Regions from separate parts of the Levilactobacillus yiduensis genome, predicted to be linked through region 2. Evidence: predicted binding sites of a transcription regulator. Region 2 holds the regulator's gene; the other holds the start of a gene.

Region 1 (8,355 bases), on a different contig from region 2:
TTCCCATCATGGGCGACTACTGGCACCGCGAGATCTACCTGACAGATCCCCGGCGAACTGCGCCGGAGAAGGCCAAAACGGTGTTGCGATACCGGGTCGCGCCTAAGTGAATGCAGCACGGCTCGCACTGGCCGCCTTACCGTTCGCCAAATTTGGACCGTGACGCTGTGGGAAGGACCGGTCGAAGCCAAAGAGCGGTCTTCAACCTCGCTTCGAGCCGAAAAGCACGTCTCGCAGACGCCCGTTTCCAAGTAGGTCACTTGAAAACGCCCACGGCTGAGTACAAATTTAGCTCACTCTCGGCTACGTGGCAGAATGCCCTTAATGTGGATGGGTATTGCTGTTCCGGCGTGGCTACTCCTAATTGTGATTGGGCTGTCTGACAGGTACTGGTGGTAAATTAGATTAATACTTGTACTCCCGTTGACTGAGGATTAGTCAGAAAACATTTGCACTTGAAACTTTTAGTTAATTACAAAAATAAAGAGTCGCTCAATTGAGTGGCCCTTTTGGTATACAGGGGTGTAACCAACCTCCGTAAAAATACGTGTATGCTTTTGATATGTTAACAGTAAAATATTTAGTGCAACCACTGCAACACTTCATCCAGCGTGGTGACCATGTGTGTTGGCCGGGCGGCTGCGGTTGGTTGGGCATTTTCACGGTTGACCCAGATGGATGGCCACTGTAAGTCGTTGGCCGGCACAATGTCACTCGGATACCCTTGGGCAATGTGCCAGTGGTTCTCTGGGGTAAACCCATAGTGCTGATCGACGGCATTGAAGAAGGTGTGGTCCGGCTTATACGCGTGGACGTCTTCAGCGGTCCAGATGTCAAAAGGCACCTGAAGCGCATCGGCGTTGGCTGGAATGATATCCCAACTGGAATTGGACATCATGATTAAATGATAGCCGCGCTCACGCAGGGTCTTCAGGGTCGCGATGACTTCTGGGAATGGTGTCAGGTCCCGGTGTGCCATCAGGATTTCCGGATAATAGCGTTCGAACTGGTGCTTGAGGCCAAACTGATAGTCCAGATGAATCAGGTTATTACGCGTTAAAAGGTCGTAGTCCAGGTAGGGATGCATGTTGTTGCGGTCAGCCTGATAAGTGATGAACCGTTGCCGCGCTAATTTAACATCCACCCCGATCTGATGGGCTGCGCGGACGATCTCGGCGTAAGTCCCTTCTTCACGGAGAAGCGTGCCGTAGCAATCAAAGGTTAAAAATTTTTTCATAGTAAGAACTTCCTCAGTAGTTAAATCGCGCATAAGCAAAAAAACCACCCGCAAAGGTGGTTTTTAAGATGTCATACACAATCAATCTTGTTTTTTTGATGACGACCACGAGGGGGTAACCAGTGGGCCGTCAATTTTCATGGTCGGGCGGTTAACCCCAACCCTGGTGTTTGCAAGGAGTATCGCGAGTGATTACGGGACTGGCCGCAATCGTCGCGCTAGTTGTCTGGTTATTTTGCGTCGTAAGCAGCTTGGAAGATCTTGATGATATCTTCTTTAGTCCCCTTACGAGGGTTGGAGAAGGCGTTCCCGTCCTTCAAGGCGTTTTCGGCCATCAGCTCGAAGTCTTCTGGCTTTGCACCGATTTCCTTGATGGACTTTGGAATACCAACGTCTTCTGACAATTGCTTCATGGCCTTGATGGACAATTCAGCAGCGTCACGCGTGGATAAACCATCGGTGTTTTCACCCATGATCTTAGCTAATTCAGCAAAGCGTTCTGGGCAAGCGATGATGTTGTATTCTTCAACGTAAGGCAGGAGCAAAGCACAGCAAACACCATGAGGCGCGTCGTATTGACCACCCAATTGGTGAGCCATGGCGTGAACGTAACCCAAGTTGGCGTTGTTGAAGGCCATCCCGGCTAACATTTCAGCTTCGACCATCTTAGTCCGTGCTTCCAGGTTGTGCCCATTGGCAACGGCTTCACGTAAGGAAGTTTCAATCAACTTGATGGCTTCGATACATTGTGAGTCGGTGATTGGGTTGTGGTCAACGGAAACGTAAGGTTCAACGGATTGCACGAAGGCGTCCATCCCAGTTGCGGCAGTTAAGCCCTTAGGCACATCCAGCATCAAAGTTGGGTCGTTGAAGGAAACCAACGGAATATTCCGCCATGAAACGACAACGAACTTCAAGTGGGTTTCTTCGTTCGTGATAACAGCGTGACGAGTCAATTCTGAACCCGTCCCAGCAGTTGTGTTAACGGCAATCAATGGTGGCAAAGCCTTGTCCAGCGTTTCGATCCCGGCTAATTTGGTGATATCGTCACCATTCGTCAAGATAATGCCGGCACCTTTACCAGTATCATGAGCAGAGCCCCCACCAACAGTGATGATGGAGTCGGCGCCTGATTCTTCGTAAAGTTTCTTAACTTCTTTGATGTTCCGAATCTTAGGGTTCGGTTCAACGTTGTTGTAGACAACGTAGTCAACACCAGCAGCCTTTAAGGAGTCGAGCGTTTGTTCAACCGCACCGTTTTCCATTCCTTCAAGGAACTTATCCGTTACGATGACGGGCTTCTTCATCCCTAACATCTTTGCACGGTCACCAATCTTGCTAATTACGCCAGGGCCAAAAAAGTTGACGCTGGGCATAAGAAAATCATAACTACGTTCAGCCATTATACAAATGCCTTCTTTCGGAAGTTTTGAAAATCATTGGTACCAATTTCACAAAGCAATTATAACTAAAAAATTTACAGTTTGCAACTGGTTTCGAAAAAGAGTTGGTTAGTTGTGTGATAAAACCTGGTATTATCGCTGATTTGATGGTATTCGCTGGTCGATAAGAAAATTTATTTAACGCTTACAAAATGGCAAATAGGTTAATGAAAGATTAAACAAATTGTTCTCATTTGGTCGTGATTTCGCAATTGAATGCGCACATGCGTGAGGTTTCAGTGGGTCGTGAACCCCCTGCTGGAATTTACCGTGACGACATTAAATGACGTTTACCGGAAACCATTTATCTAATTAGTTATATTCGATGCTGGTCGTTGTAGTTGTTGACTACTTGCCGTAAACTTGAGGTATTGGATACATAACAATCTTTCAGACGGAGGCGGATTCACATGATAAAGCACACACACTGGCTCACGTTGCTGGCAGTGGGATTGGCGGCCAGCGGTCTAGCAGGCTGTTCGTCCAACTTGAGTGGCCATCAGGTCAAGGACGCGCTCAAACAGGCACAGTCGAGCAAGAAAACCAGTGGTAAAACAGCTAAGGATGAGTCGATCATCAAGGCGGCTCAGGAACTGAATGCAGATGGCAAATATAAAAAGTCTAATCAAAAATTAAGCACGATTAACCTGACAGATCTGAACAAGAAGGGCTTTGGTGCGCTCAAAACCGAATTTTTCAGTTTGCAGAAGAGTAATGACAAATTTCTGCTGAAGAAGAGTCAGGGGAAACAAGCCACTGGGACGACTGGGTCGACTAGTCAGGCTAGTGGGAACACGACGACCACGTCAACCACGAATCACAGTTTTGACGGCTATAGCAAGTACACCGGCGATTACTATTTCTATAATGATGACGATGGTGACCGGCAACAAGAGACCCTGACGATTCACGGCGACGGGACGGTCGTGCAAAACAACAACGACGGCTCAGCCTTTCACGGAACCGCGACCATCAAGAATTCCAGCGCGTCGGGCGTCTTGTCCTATGACGTGACGACGGGGACCAACGATACCAAGACCATCGATGCCAACGTGGAGATCGACGTGACCTGGAGTAATGGCGAGCACGAAGCCTACTACGGCTACACGTCTTACGATGACGATATCGTCTTGACCGATGGGAATTCTTATGATGGTGATTTGGTCAATGAAGTTTGGATGCAGTAGTAAACCTGACGTGCGCAGGGGCCAAAGTTTTTGGCGCGGCGCACAAAATGAGTTTAGGCGGTCGTACCTAAACTCATTTTTTTGAGGAGGAGATCATATGAAATTAACCGGGTTACTGGCCCTTTGCGTCGCGTTGAGCTGGGGGGCGGCGGGCTGTCAACGCCAAGCACCGCAGCGGTCGGCGGCAAGCTCATCGGTCGCGACCCACCACGCGACCAGGCAAGCGTCCCAGCGCAAGACACCAACTGTGCGTGCCCACCAGACAACGCAACGGTCGACTGCACACCCCCAACTGCCGTTAAAAGCAATTGCCCAGCAGACGATGGGGCAGCTCGCCGGGCAAAATGCGGTCTACATACAGACGACTGGGGGACAGACCCTGAGTTGGCGGAATCGTTCGCAAAAAGCGGCCAGTGATATTAAGCTATTTATTTTGGCGACGGTCTATCGGCAGGTGACCGCGGGCACCTTCAATTTATCAGCGCCCTACACCTTGCGTGCTGCCGATAAAGTTGGGGGTACCGGGAATCTGCAGGCCCAACCAGATGGCACGCGGGTAACCAACCGCGACTTGTTGCGGGCCATGATGACCGTGAGCGACAATACGGCAACCAATATCGTGATTCGCCGGGTTGGCGGGCTAAGTGCGGTCAACCAGGAAATTAAACGGTTAGGGGCCACGCAGACCGTCTTGCGGCGAAAGATGATGGACCAACAAGCCCTTGCGGCAGGCCGCGACAACGTCACCTCGGCCCGGGACCTGGGCCAATTATTAATGAAATTGTGGCAACACCGGCTGATTTCACCGACCGCAGATGCGGCCATGCTCAAGCTGCTGGCGGCCAACACCAATCACACCAAGTTACCTCGTCACGTGCCGGCCGGTCGTCAGGTCTATAACAAGACGGGGGAGTTCGACACGTACGGCGTGGAAAATGACGCCGCAATTTTTGCGCAAGGCAAGCGCGCCGTGGTGGTCGTGGCCTTGTCGCAACATGGCAGATTAGACCAGCAGATTCCTGCGATGAATCGCCTCGGCCAACGGGTGGATCACGTGGTCTTTGCGGCTGAGAAGTAAACGGTCCACCGCTAGCTAGGAGGGCTATAATGGACCTAGCTGAGAGGATTAGAGGGATTGGCAATATGAACAATATGCAAGAGCATCAGCAGCAGGAACAGGCGGCGTGGCAGGCCCGACAACAGGTAGAACTGGCCAAACTGCATGGGGCCCAACACCATTTGTACCTAAACGTGGGCGCCTACCTGGCCATTTCCGTGATTGAATTTTATCTAGCGGTCATTGGCCATTCGCAAACGTTACGTGCGGATGCATTTAATAATCTATCGGGCATTATCTCGTCGGTGCTGTTACTGATTGGCATCTACATCGCCCGGGATATTCACGACGATGACTTGATGGGGCAGCCGCTGCCGGGAGATTACAGCCACAGCGGCCAGCGCCTCCAACTGACGCGTTTTCACTACGAGACCGTCTTTACCATGATCACGGGAATCGTGATGATTGCGATTGCTGCTAGCGTCATCTATGGCGGGATCAAAAGCTTGATGCATCCGGCGGACCAGGAGATTCCCCAGCCGATTACCTTGCTGGGGGCCGGCGTGGCGACGGTCATCATGTTGGGTGTCTGGTGGCTGAACAAGCGCACCGGGCGGAAATTAAAGAACGCGGCGTTAACGGCCGCAGCGCAAGATAGCTTGAGCGATGCCGTGACTAGCCTGGGCACCATGATTGCCATCGGCGGGGCACTAGCGTTTAAGCTGACCTGGCTCGATGGGGTGGCCAGTATGTTAGTCGGGATCTTTATCCTGACGGCGGGCATCAAGATTTTCCGAGAGAGTAGCTTGAACCTGGCGGATTACTTTGACCCACAAGTCGAAGAACAATTTCGCCAAATGGCAGCGCGTTTCGCTGGCGTCAAGCGGGTCGTGGATTTGAAAGCCCACTACAACGGCAACGTGGTCACGGTCGGCATGGTAATTGCCGTGGACGCGCACATGGAAGTGCAGGACAGCTACCGTCTGGGCGAGAAGATTGAAGCGGCCATGCGCCGCGAATTCGGGGTCGTCGATACCAACGTGATGGCGGTGCCGGCAGAATAGGAATTGGAAAATGATTGGCTTGACGAGATGATGTCGTGGGCCAATCATTTTTATGACTAGGAGTTATTAATGATTATTAAACATTGATAATTGTTGATAGCTGATGAAAAATTGATACTTACCAAAAGGTGCCTACTCCCCAAATCGACAGTTAAGGCGTACAATGAGGAAAAACATTTGGGAGGTCATCACGTGAAAAAGTCATACGACAATGGGGTTGAGGCCACGCTAGGCGTTATCGGGGGTAAATGGAAGCCACAACTGCTCTGCCACCTGGGTAATCAGCCACAACGGACGTGTGACCTGCGCCGGGAGTTGCCGGCCATTTCGCAAAAGGTGTTGACGCAACAGCTCCGAGAACTGGAACATGACGGTATCATTGTGCGGCACGTGTTAGGCGACCGTGCGCCGTTCAAGGTTACGTACGCCCTGACTGATCTGGGTCGTTCGTTGGGCCAGATTCTGGTTCAAATGTCTGTGTGGGGTGAACGCCGGGCCAGCGAGGTACCAGACATGGAAGTGACCCATGATCACAGCGGATTCACACATATTTTAACGACTAACTAGGAGGTACTTTTAAGTGCCTTCTTTTTTTATTTTGGCCCAGCAGTTATGCTAGGTCTCGTTAAGGAGGTGACGCGATGAGCCCAACAGTTCGGGGGCTGGCAGTGACGCAAAGTCTGGTTGGCAGCCCCACGGAATGGCACCTATTATTGTTGCTGGCACACGGGCCGCAGCATTGGTGGTGTCTCCAGCGCCAGATGCTGGGAACTAAGTGGCACCGATGCTGGCAAGGACTCTGGCGCTTGTGGCGGCACCACCTGATTATGTTTCACGTGAAACACGGCTGGATGTTGACCACCGCGGGCGAGACGCTCCGGCCGATTCTAATCGCAATCCAAACCTGTAATCAAGAAAGGCGGAAATCAGAATGACTTATCATTTTCAAACATCCTATGCATTTCAAAATGGCTTAACCTTAAAGAATCGCGTGGTCATGTCCCCAACGACCACCATGTCTAGCTTCTACGACGGTCACGTGACGAACGACGAGATTGACTTTTACAGCGCTCGGGCCGGTGGTGTGGGCCTGATTATTGGTGAGGTGGCCAACGTGGTCGCTGGTGGTAAGGGCTTTGAAGGCGAATTGTCGATTGCTGATGACACCGACATTGAGGGCCTCAGTCGCCTAGCCAATGCGATGAAGCGCAACGGCACCAAGGCCGTCCTGCAGATCTTCCACGCCGGCCGTAAGTCCAACGACAGCATTTTGCGGGGCCAACAACCGGTCAGCGCCAGTGCGGTCAAGGCCGTCTTCCCGGCTGATTCACAAACACCGCGGGAAATGACCGCCGCTGAGATTGACGAACTGATCGTTGCTTTTGGTGAGGCAACGCGGCGGGCGATTGCCGCGGGATTTGATGGTGTCGAACTGCACGGGGCCAACACGTACTTGTTGCAGCAGTTCTTCTCTCCTAACTCGAATCGTCGGACTGACAAGTGGGGCGGCGACCGGGATGCACGGATGGGATTGGCCAAGGCCGTGATTGCCCGCGTTCATGACGCCATTGCCACCTATGCGGACCGCCCATTCTTACTGGGCTACCGCATCTCGCCAGAAGAAATCGAGACACCCGGCATTCGGTTAGCTGACAGCCTGGCCTTCCTGGATATGCTCGGCGAGTCTCCTGTGGATTACGTCCACATGTCCATGGGTTCAGCGCAACGGACCTCATTGAATGATAAGTCCGATCACGAACCCATTATGAAAAAGTTTGTGGCGCAATTGGCTGGCCGCAAGCCACTGATCGGTGTGGGTTCGGTGGAAACGCCTGCCGATGCTGAAGCAGTCTTGGCGATGGGGGCCGACCTGGTCGCAATGGGTCGAGAAATGATCCGCGAACCCCAATGGATGGAAAAGGTTGAAGACCATGATGAGGCCAGCATTCGTTACCAGTTGTCACCCTCTGAAATGACGGAGCTGAAGATTCCCGTTGCCATGCAATACTACCTGAAAGGGGCCTTTTACTCGGTCATGCACTTCACCACGGATCCCGCAACGGCGGTAGATTACCAGAATGAAGCGGCACCGATGGAAGGCTTCGAGAAGAAAATGTAGGGTTTTCGGTTTATAAATCTCACGAATAGAAAATACTTGTTAAAGCAAACTTGTCCCCAATCGCAGGCGAAAACACCTGGATGGCGGACAAGTTTTTTCTATTGGGTGATTTTGACTTGGCCGGAGCCACTGGTGATGGTCAGGGGATGCTGACCGGAGACGGCATAGCTATGGTTACTAGTGGCAACGCGACGGCCGTTAAGGTGGGCCTGGCCATTTTTCACGGCGACTTTCAGTCCAGCGCTCGTC
Region 2 (8,355 bases):
TGATAAAGGCAGTAAACGGCCACGATGACCGAAGCTGCCAGTACGGTCATCAGTTGACGCCGAGTCCAATCTGGTGACGTAAAGTGAAGGGGAACGCAAGCAAATATGAAGATTTTAGCAATTGATACATCGAATCGACCGTTGAGCGTGGCCGTCTTAGATGACGACACGGTTCTCGCGGCCATTACGGTCACCGTCCACCAAAAGCACGCGGAATACCTCTTACCCGAGATTGAACGGTTGCTCGCGATGGCCGACCTCAAACCCACTGATTTAGACCGCGTTGTCGTGGCAGCCGGCCCCGGCTCATACACGGGAATTCGGATCGCCGTGACAACGGCCAAGACCCTTGCGGCCACATTGGACATTGATCTCGTGGCGGTATCGAGCCTTGAAACGTTAGCGGCCAACGTCCCTGTCGAAGGCGCCCTGGTGGCACCGTTGTTTGATGCCCGCAACCAAAACGTTTTTGCGGGACTGTACCGGATTGCCGGTGGCGTGCCAACGCCCGTGATTGCGGATGCGCATACCAACATTACGGATTTTCTAAAAGCCGTCACCGAGTACGCCGAACCAGTTTGGTTCCTAGGGGATGCCAGTCACTTTACGGACCTGATCAACACGACCGTTTCGGCCGCCACGCCACGCATCAGTTCCTGGCTGAACCTGCCACAAGTCGCAACAATCGGGTTGCTGGGGCAACAGTTAGACCCTGTCGCTGACGTGGACCGGTTCGTGCCAAATTATTTACGTCTGACCCAAGCCGAGGCCGAATGGCAGGCTAAGAACCCAAATAAGAAGGATACCGAATCATATGTTGAAAAAATTTAAAGTCTGGTATAAAAATATCTTTGGCAGCCGCCGAGAACTGGTGCGCGAGGAGGCCATGGACGTGAAGAACCACCGGGTCGATATCCGGGAGGTCACGTACTTCGTCGCCAAAGCGCTCTTTACCGATATCCCGGAAATGATCGAGATCGAACGGGCGGTCTATGCCGGCAAGGCGCCGTGGGATTCGACGGCCTTTGCCAACGAACTGCGCCGTGAAAAGGACCGGCTGTACCTGGTTATTCGTAAGGAAGACAAGTTGTTAGCTTTTATCGGCAGCACCTTCGACGAACGGACCCGTGACGCCCACATCACCAATATTGCGGTGTTGCCGGACTATCAAAACCGTGGTCTGGGCCGGTTCCTGTTAGAAACCATGATCAAAAAGGCCCGTAAGTTGAATTACAAGTCAGTTAGTCTAGAGGTCCGGGTATCCAATCAAAACGCCCAGAAGCTCTACCGCGACTTGGACTTTGAACAGACGGGCATCAAGCGGGGTTACTACTTCGGTGACCACGAAGACGCAGCGGACATGACGCTGTATTTAGCTGACGAATCAGCTGCGGATGACGAGTAGGCGCTTCGCCGCTCGTTTTTTTAATGACACCAACTGCAGCTGGTAGAGATAGACAACACGAGTCGTACTGGCCGCCTACCGTTCGCTAGATATGAGTCGGAACGCTGTGGGCGGACGGGCCGAGCCAAAGTGCGGTCTCGACCCTCAGCTTGGAGCCGGTGAATCGCGTCTCCAAGCTGCCAGTTTTCTAACCAGCAAGGAACGTTGCTGGTTAGAAAACTCCCACGGCTGAACTCATATCTAGCGAACTCTCGGCTACGGTAGTGGTTGGTAGCAGCAGTTGGTGGTCAGTTCACCGGTTGTCTCCTAGTGATACCAGCATCCTGGTTTGCTGATTAATGATCAGAACTGATCAGTCCCGCCGGAGACAGCCAGGGGTGTAGCCAGCTGTGTCGACCCAGTTAGCTGGCGTCTTTTGCCAGGTTACTGGGTGGGACGACTTCAGAGACTCGCGGATTTTGCGAGGCTTTGAAGCGAACCGGAAGCCCGTTCCTCAGGCTGGAGGCGTTCCCCATAGCAGGCGGAACCCCTGGCTGGCGGAGGCAAATGGTATGTACAATTTCAAGTTATCGTGAATTTTAGAGGGAGTGAGTCCAACGGAAAAGCGAAATTTAATCTTAGCGTTTGAGTCGAGTTGTGACGAAACGAGTGTGGCGGTTATTGAAGACGGCCATAAGATCTTGTCCAACATCGTGGCCACGCAGATCAAGAGTCACCAACGGTTTGGTGGGGTCGTACCCGAAGTTGCCAGCCGTCATCACATCGAAGAGGTCACGCTGTGCATCAAGGATGCCTTGGATGAGGCACAGGTGACTTACGACGACCTAGACGCCGTGGCGGTTACCTATGGTCCTGGTCTGGTCGGCGCCTTGTTGATCGGCGTGACGGCCGCCAAGACGGTGGCCTTTGCCCACAACCTGCCACTGATTCCGGTCAACCACATGGCCGGGCACATCTATGCGGCCCGCTACGTGGAACCCATTGAATTTCCAGCGATGGCCTTGCTGGTATCTGGGGGCCACACGGAGCTGGTGTACATGCCCGCCGAAAATGAATTTGAAATCATCGGTGAGACCCGTGACGATGCTGCTGGGGAAGCTTACGACAAGGTCGGGCGGGTCATGGGGGTCAACTATCCTGCCGGTAAGACCGTCGACGAATGGGCGCACCAGGGACACGATACGTTTAACTTCCCGCGGGCAATGGAGAAGGACGATAACTTCGACTTTAGCTTTAGCGGCTTGAAGAGTGCCTTCATCAACACGACCCATCACGCGGACCAAATCGGTGAGACCCTAAACAAGCAGGACCTGGCTGCCAGTTTCCAACAAGCGGTCGTTGATGTCTTAGCTGAAAAGACGCAACGGGCCCTGGCAGATTACCCGGTTCATCAACTGATCTTGGCTGGTGGGGTGGCCGCTAACCATGGTCTGCGCGAACGTTTGGAACGTGATTTGGCAAGTAATCCGGTTACCCACTTGGTCAAGGCACCGCTGAACCTGTGCGGGGATAACGCCGCCATGATCGGTGCCTTCGCCTACGTGGCCTACCAACACGGCGTCTTTGCGGATGCCACGTTGAACGCTGATCCCAGTTTGGAATTCGACTGGGTTGCCGATCCCGTGAAGTAAAAGCAGTCAAACGAAACAGTATTTTTAGACCGGTCGGCAGTGACTTATTTGCCACCGGTCTTTTGCTGTATACTGACCCCAAAAGGAGTGAGCTTTATGGGTAGACTAGAGAACAAGGTTGCCGTTGTTACAGGTGGCTCGTCAGGCATTGGTCTGGCAACCGTGCAAAAATTCGTCGCTGAGGGAGCCGTGGCGATTTCGGCCGATGTTAGTGCACCGGATGACACCAGCGTGGCCTTCATCAAAACGGATGTGACGGACGAACAGTCGCTGCAGGGCATGGTGGAGCAGGTCGTCAGCCAGTACGGTCATTTGGACATCCTGGTCGCTAACGCCGGCGTTGCTGAGAAGAAGGCCGGCGTCGCGGACATCGACGTGGCCAACTGGAATCAGGTCATCGCCATTGATTTGACGGGGGTCATGTTGACCAACAAGGTTGCTGTTGCCCAGATGGTCAAGCAAGGGAGCGGTAGCGTCATCAACATGAGCTCGATTCTGGGGGTCGTGGGCGCGGCTAAATCGCAAGCCTACTCGGCAGCCAAGGCCGGCGTAGCCAACTACACCAAGTCGCAAGCCGTCACCTATGCGGCGCAGGGGATCCGCTTCAATGCGGTCGCTCCGGGCTACGTGGCAACCCCGCTTTTGAAAACGCTACCACCAGAAGTGACCGGGCCCATGGTCAGCAAGATGCCAATTGGTCGTTTAGCCCAACCGGCGGAAATTGCTAACGTCATTGCCTTTATCGCTAGCGATGAGGCATCCTTTGTCACCGGGGCCACGATCAACGTCGACGGTGGCTACACGGCCCTTTAGTCGAGTAAAAATATGCATGAAAAAGGCGCTCACTTTAACAGCTGAATCGTGCTGCTAGAGCGGGCGTCTTTGCGTCGCTTTGTGTGGTGATTAATCCGCGAAATCTTCCAGGGCCAGGCTCTTTTCGGTCCAGTCCTCCTCGGTCGCGGCCAGTTCATCGGTGACTGACGTGAGCTGCTCCTGCAGGTCGGCCAGCTTTTCGGCATCGTTGAAGTTCTCGGGAGAACTCATGGCCGTCTCGACCGTCGTCTTCTGCGTTTCCAACTCGCCCAGCTTGTTTTCTAGGGCATCGACCTGACGACTCAGTTTCCGTTTGGCCTTGGCCTGTTCCTTTTGCTGTTGATAGTCGACCTGGGTCTGCTTGGGTGCGTCAACGGTCGGGTGAGCGGCTTCAGCTTCGGCGGCTTCCTTGGCGGCGTAGGCGTCTTGCTCGGCTTTCTTTTCTACATAATAATCGTAGTTCCCCAGGTAGCGGGTCGTCCCGGTTGGCGCCAGCTCCACGACTTGTGTGGCCACTTGGTTGATGAAGTACCGGTCATGGGAAACGAACAAAATCGTGCCATCGAACTCGTTGAGCGCGTTTTCCAAGACTTCCCGGCTGTCGATGTCCAAGTGGTTGGTTGGTTCGTCCAGCATTAAGAAGTTGTCATGGCGTAGCGCTAATTTAGTCAGCAACAGGCGGGCCCGTTCACCCCCGCTGAGGCTGTGGACGGTCTTGTCGACATCACTACCGGTAAAGAGAAAGCTGCCCAGAATCGAGCGAATATCGCCCTCGGGAGTTGTCGGATGGTCGTCCCACAGTTCGTGGAGCACCGTTTTCTTCTCGTGCAGCGTGGCTTGGTCCTGATCGTAGTAGCCGGTGTCAACGCCGGTACCGAAGATGATCTGGCCTTGAATAGCAGGAATCCGCCCGAGAATCGTCTTCAATAGGGTGGACTTACCAATGCCGTTGGGGCCGACGATGGCCACAGCCTGGTGTTTTTTGATGTCCAGGTTGACCGGTGCGCAGAGTATCTGATCGTCATAGCCAACCGCCCCGTTGACCACGTCCAAGACCACGTTACCGCTTTGTCGGTGGGGTTTGAAGGTGAAACGGGCGACCTTTTCATCGCCTTCAGGCTTGGCCATGCGGTCCATCTTTTCCAATTGTTTCCGCCGAGCCTGGGCCCGTTTGGTGGTCGAGGCCCGCACGATATTTTTATTCACGAAGTCTTCGAGCTTACTGATCTCGGTCTGCTGCTTGTCGTATTCCTTCCATTCCCGCTTGAGCCGCTCAGCCTTGGCATCGATGTAGTGTGAATAGTTGCCAGGATAATGGTCCAGCCCGCCGTGTGCCATGTCATAGACGTCGTTGACCACGTGATCCAGGAAGTACCGGTCATGGGAAACGACTAAAATGGCGCCGGAGTAACCTTGCAGATAGCCTTCCAACCAGGTGAGTGTTTCGACGTCCAAGTGGTTGGTCGGTTCGTCCAAAATCAAGAGGTCGGGCTTTTCCAGCAACAGCTTGGCTAAGGCCAGTTGGGTCCGTTGCCCACCGGAAAGCTCGTTGATGGGCTTGTCGTAGTATTCTTCGCCAAATTCAAATCCGTGGAGCACACCCCGAATTTCGGCTTGGTAGCCGTAGCCGTTGTGGTCGCTAAAGTCTTGTTGGAGCTGGTCGTAAGTCGCGCTGACCTGTTGGAACTGTTCGGCATCGGCAATGACGGCCGGGTCGCTCATCTGCTGTTCCAACTCATGGATCCGTTTTTCTGTGGCGCGAACCTCGGCAAAGACGTCAAGCATTTCGTTCCAGACGGTCTTCGATGAGGCGAGTCCGGCATTTTGGGCTTGGTAGCCCATGGTCAATCCCCGTTTTGTGGTAATCTGGCCGACGTCCGGGGTGGTTTCGCCAGCAATCATTTTAAGTAAAGTGGATTTCCCAGCACCGTTGCGGCCAACCAGTGCCACGCGGCCATGCTCGGGGACGTCCATGGTGACATTTTCAAATAAGACGGTCGCCCCGAAACGCCGGGTAACCTGTTGGACTTGTAAAAGAATCACGGTATGACCTCCTTGATGGGGTTAAAGTTATTTTTAAGGTATATTTCAGCGGGCAATGGTAAGTCACTGTCCGTTCTGAAAGTCTTGGGTTTGTGCGGCAGTTTGGCCGAAACCTCAGTATGTCTATTTTAGCATATTCTGCAATTAGACCGAAATTCCTAAATAATTGTGAAAAATACTTGCAATTTCTTTCACAAGGCAGGCGGTTATGCTATAATTTGTAAGAAAGTAAATTTCACAATCAGGTTATCATCTAGAGAAATGGTTATTGCCGGTTTGGCAGTGATCAGCAAGATTGATTAGGAGGTCTCGTTTTTGACAGAACAAAAGATTCCCCGCGCCACAGCGAAGCGGCTCCCCATTTACTACCGCTACTTAAACATCCTGTTGGACGCGGATAAGACGCGTGTTTCCTCGACTGAATTATCTGAGGCAGTTAAAGTTGACTCTGCCACCATTCGCCGAGACTTTTCATACTTCGGTGCCCTGGGTAAGCGGGGGTACGGCTACGACGTTGAAAGTTTAATTAAGTTCTTTAAGAAAATTCTGAACCAAGATCGGCTGACCAACGTGGCCTTGATCGGGGTTGGGAATTTGGGCCATGCCCTGTTGAACTTCAACTTCCACCAAGACGGCAACGTCCGTATCAGTGCGGCCTTTGACGTGAACGCAGACATTGCCAACACGATTCAAAGCGGCGTGCCGATTTATCCAATGACGGAGTTGCGGACACAGTTGGAAGAACAACAGATTCAAGTGGCCATCTTAACGGTCCCATCTGACGTGGCCCAATCCGTCACGGACGATGCCGTTGCCGGCGGGGTGAAGGGAATTTTGAACTTCACACCATTACGGGTCACCGTTCCTAAGGATGTCCGGGTCCAAAACGTGGACTTGACCAACGAATTACAAACGTTGATCTACTTCTTGGAACACTACAACAGCAAAGAATAGAACGGGGTCGTAATCTTTTGGGGGATTACGACTTTTTGTTTACGCTTTGTGAAGCCATCGCCGGAAAAATTGCCAATCTATCGGCAAAAAGCCCTTCACAAAATAGCCTTGTGATTGTGCAATTATAGACAACGGCCTGAATTAATTGGGGGATTACGGAAGAACTGAAAAATAACAAGATAAAACTAGTTATTTGCAGACACACGGTCCGGGCTGGCCGCCTACCGTCCACCAAATATGGGTCGGAACGCGGTGGGCGGACGGGTCGAGCCAAAGGTCGGTCTCGACACCTCGCCTTTGAGCCGAAAGACCGCGTCTCAAAGACGCCAGTTACCTAAGCGGCATGAAAAGTCATGCCGTTTAGGTAACTCCCACGGCTGAACCCATATTTGGTGGACTCTCGGCGACACGGATGATTAACTACTAATGGTGTTAACCCTTAGTAACGAAAGCCCATAGTCGTCTCTAATTGATATCGGAGTCGTTGACAAGCCCTAACCCGCCGGAGTCAGCCAGCAATGGAGCCAGCTGTGTCGACCCAGTTAGCTGGTGTTTCTTACCAGGTTACTGGGTGGGACGACTTGAGAGACTGGTGAACTTTGCCAGGCTTTCAAGCGAACCGGAAGACCGTTTCTCAGGCTGGAGGTGTTCCCCAGAGCAGGCGGAATTGCTGGCTGACGGAGGCATTCTGGTTTCGCCAACGTTATTAGAAAAATCATACAATGAAGGATTTCGCTTAGAGCCACAAGGGCTAGGCGAACTGGGCCGTTAGCACTCGGCAAATTGTTTGCCAAATTCCTTGATTTTTAGCGCGAAAAACCATATATTAGATATTGTTATTAGCACTTATGTTAGTCAAGTGCTAACAGTGCTAAAAAGTAAGTTTATTGGAGGGATTCAAGTGTTAAAACCATTAGGAGACCGCGTCATTTTGGATCAACCACAAGAAGAAGAAACTACGGTTGGCGGCATTGTTTTAGCAAGTAATGCGCAGGAAAAGCCTTCAACGGCCAATGTTGTTGCTGTGAGTGATGGCCGTGTGTTAGACAATGGCGATAAGGTAGCCCCAGCTGTTAAGGTTGGCGACAAGGTATTGTTCGACAAGTACGCCGGTACAGAAGTTAAGTATGACGGCAAGACTTACCTTGTTTTACACGAAAAGGATTTAGTCGCTGTCGTTGACTAATTGCTTTCCCACTGATACGAGAGACTATTTAAAAAATTTAGTATGAGGTGAATGTAGAAAATGGCTAAAGAATTAAAGTTCTCTGAAGATGCACGCAGCAAGATGCTGGCTGGTGTTGACAAGTTAGCTGATACGGTCAAGACGACCTTAGGGCCTAAGGGTCGTAACGTTGTTTTGGAACAAAGCTATGGCAACCCAACCATCACGAATGATGGGGTTACGATTGCCAAGGCCATCGAGCTCGATGACCATTTCGAAAACATGGGTGCCAAGTTGGTTTCCGAAGTTGCTTCCAAGACCAACGACATCGCTGGTGATGGGAC

What was found. The regulator Rex, encoded in region 2, represses fermentation and respiration genes when NADH is low (regulators of the CRP and FNR family bind a similar motif). The targets are predictions, from matches to a motif close to TTGTGAANTANTTCACAA.
Region 1: the regulator Rex is predicted to act here: its motif matches at 2,677-2,694, upstream of NGM66_RS09580 (iron-containing alcohol dehydrogenase).

Annotation. Positions count from the first base shown of each region.
Region 1 is NZ_JAMXAZ010000016.1:36,977-45,331, forward strand. Features, by position in the region: gene NGM66_RS09570 (GyrI-like domain-containing protein) at 1-110, shown strand, start outside; gene NGM66_RS09575 (HAD family hydrolase) at 581-1,237, opposite strand; gene NGM66_RS09580 (iron-containing alcohol dehydrogenase) at 1,468-2,640, opposite strand; gene NGM66_RS09585 (hypothetical protein) at 3,090-3,866, shown strand; gene NGM66_RS09590 (serine hydrolase) at 3,964-4,944, shown strand; gene NGM66_RS09595 (cation diffusion facilitator family transporter) at 5,010-5,987, shown strand; gene NGM66_RS09600 (winged helix-turn-helix transcriptional regulator) at 6,180-6,554, shown strand; gene NGM66_RS09605 (hypothetical protein) at 6,629-6,922, shown strand; gene NGM66_RS09610 (NADH-dependent flavin oxidoreductase) at 6,919-8,106, shown strand; gene NGM66_RS09615 (DUF4097 family beta strand repeat-containing protein) at 8,205-8,355, opposite strand, start outside.
Region 2 is NZ_JAMXAZ010000003.1:125,169-133,523, reverse strand. Features, by position in the region: gene tsaB (tRNA (adenosine(37)-N6)-threonylcarbamoyltransferase complex dimerization subunit type 1 TsaB) at 106-831, shown strand; gene rimI (ribosomal protein S18-alanine N-acetyltransferase) at 815-1,405, shown strand; gene tsaD (tRNA (adenosine(37)-N6)-threonylcarbamoyltransferase complex transferase subunit TsaD) at 1,993-3,036, shown strand; gene NGM66_RS02980 (SDR family NAD(P)-dependent oxidoreductase) at 3,133-3,849, shown strand; gene NGM66_RS02975 (ABC-F family ATP-binding cassette domain-containing protein) at 3,940-5,892, opposite strand; gene NGM66_RS02970 (redox-sensing transcriptional repressor Rex) at 6,208-6,846, shown strand; gene groES (co-chaperone GroES) at 7,748-8,032, shown strand; gene groL (chaperonin GroEL) at 8,093-8,355, shown strand, end outside.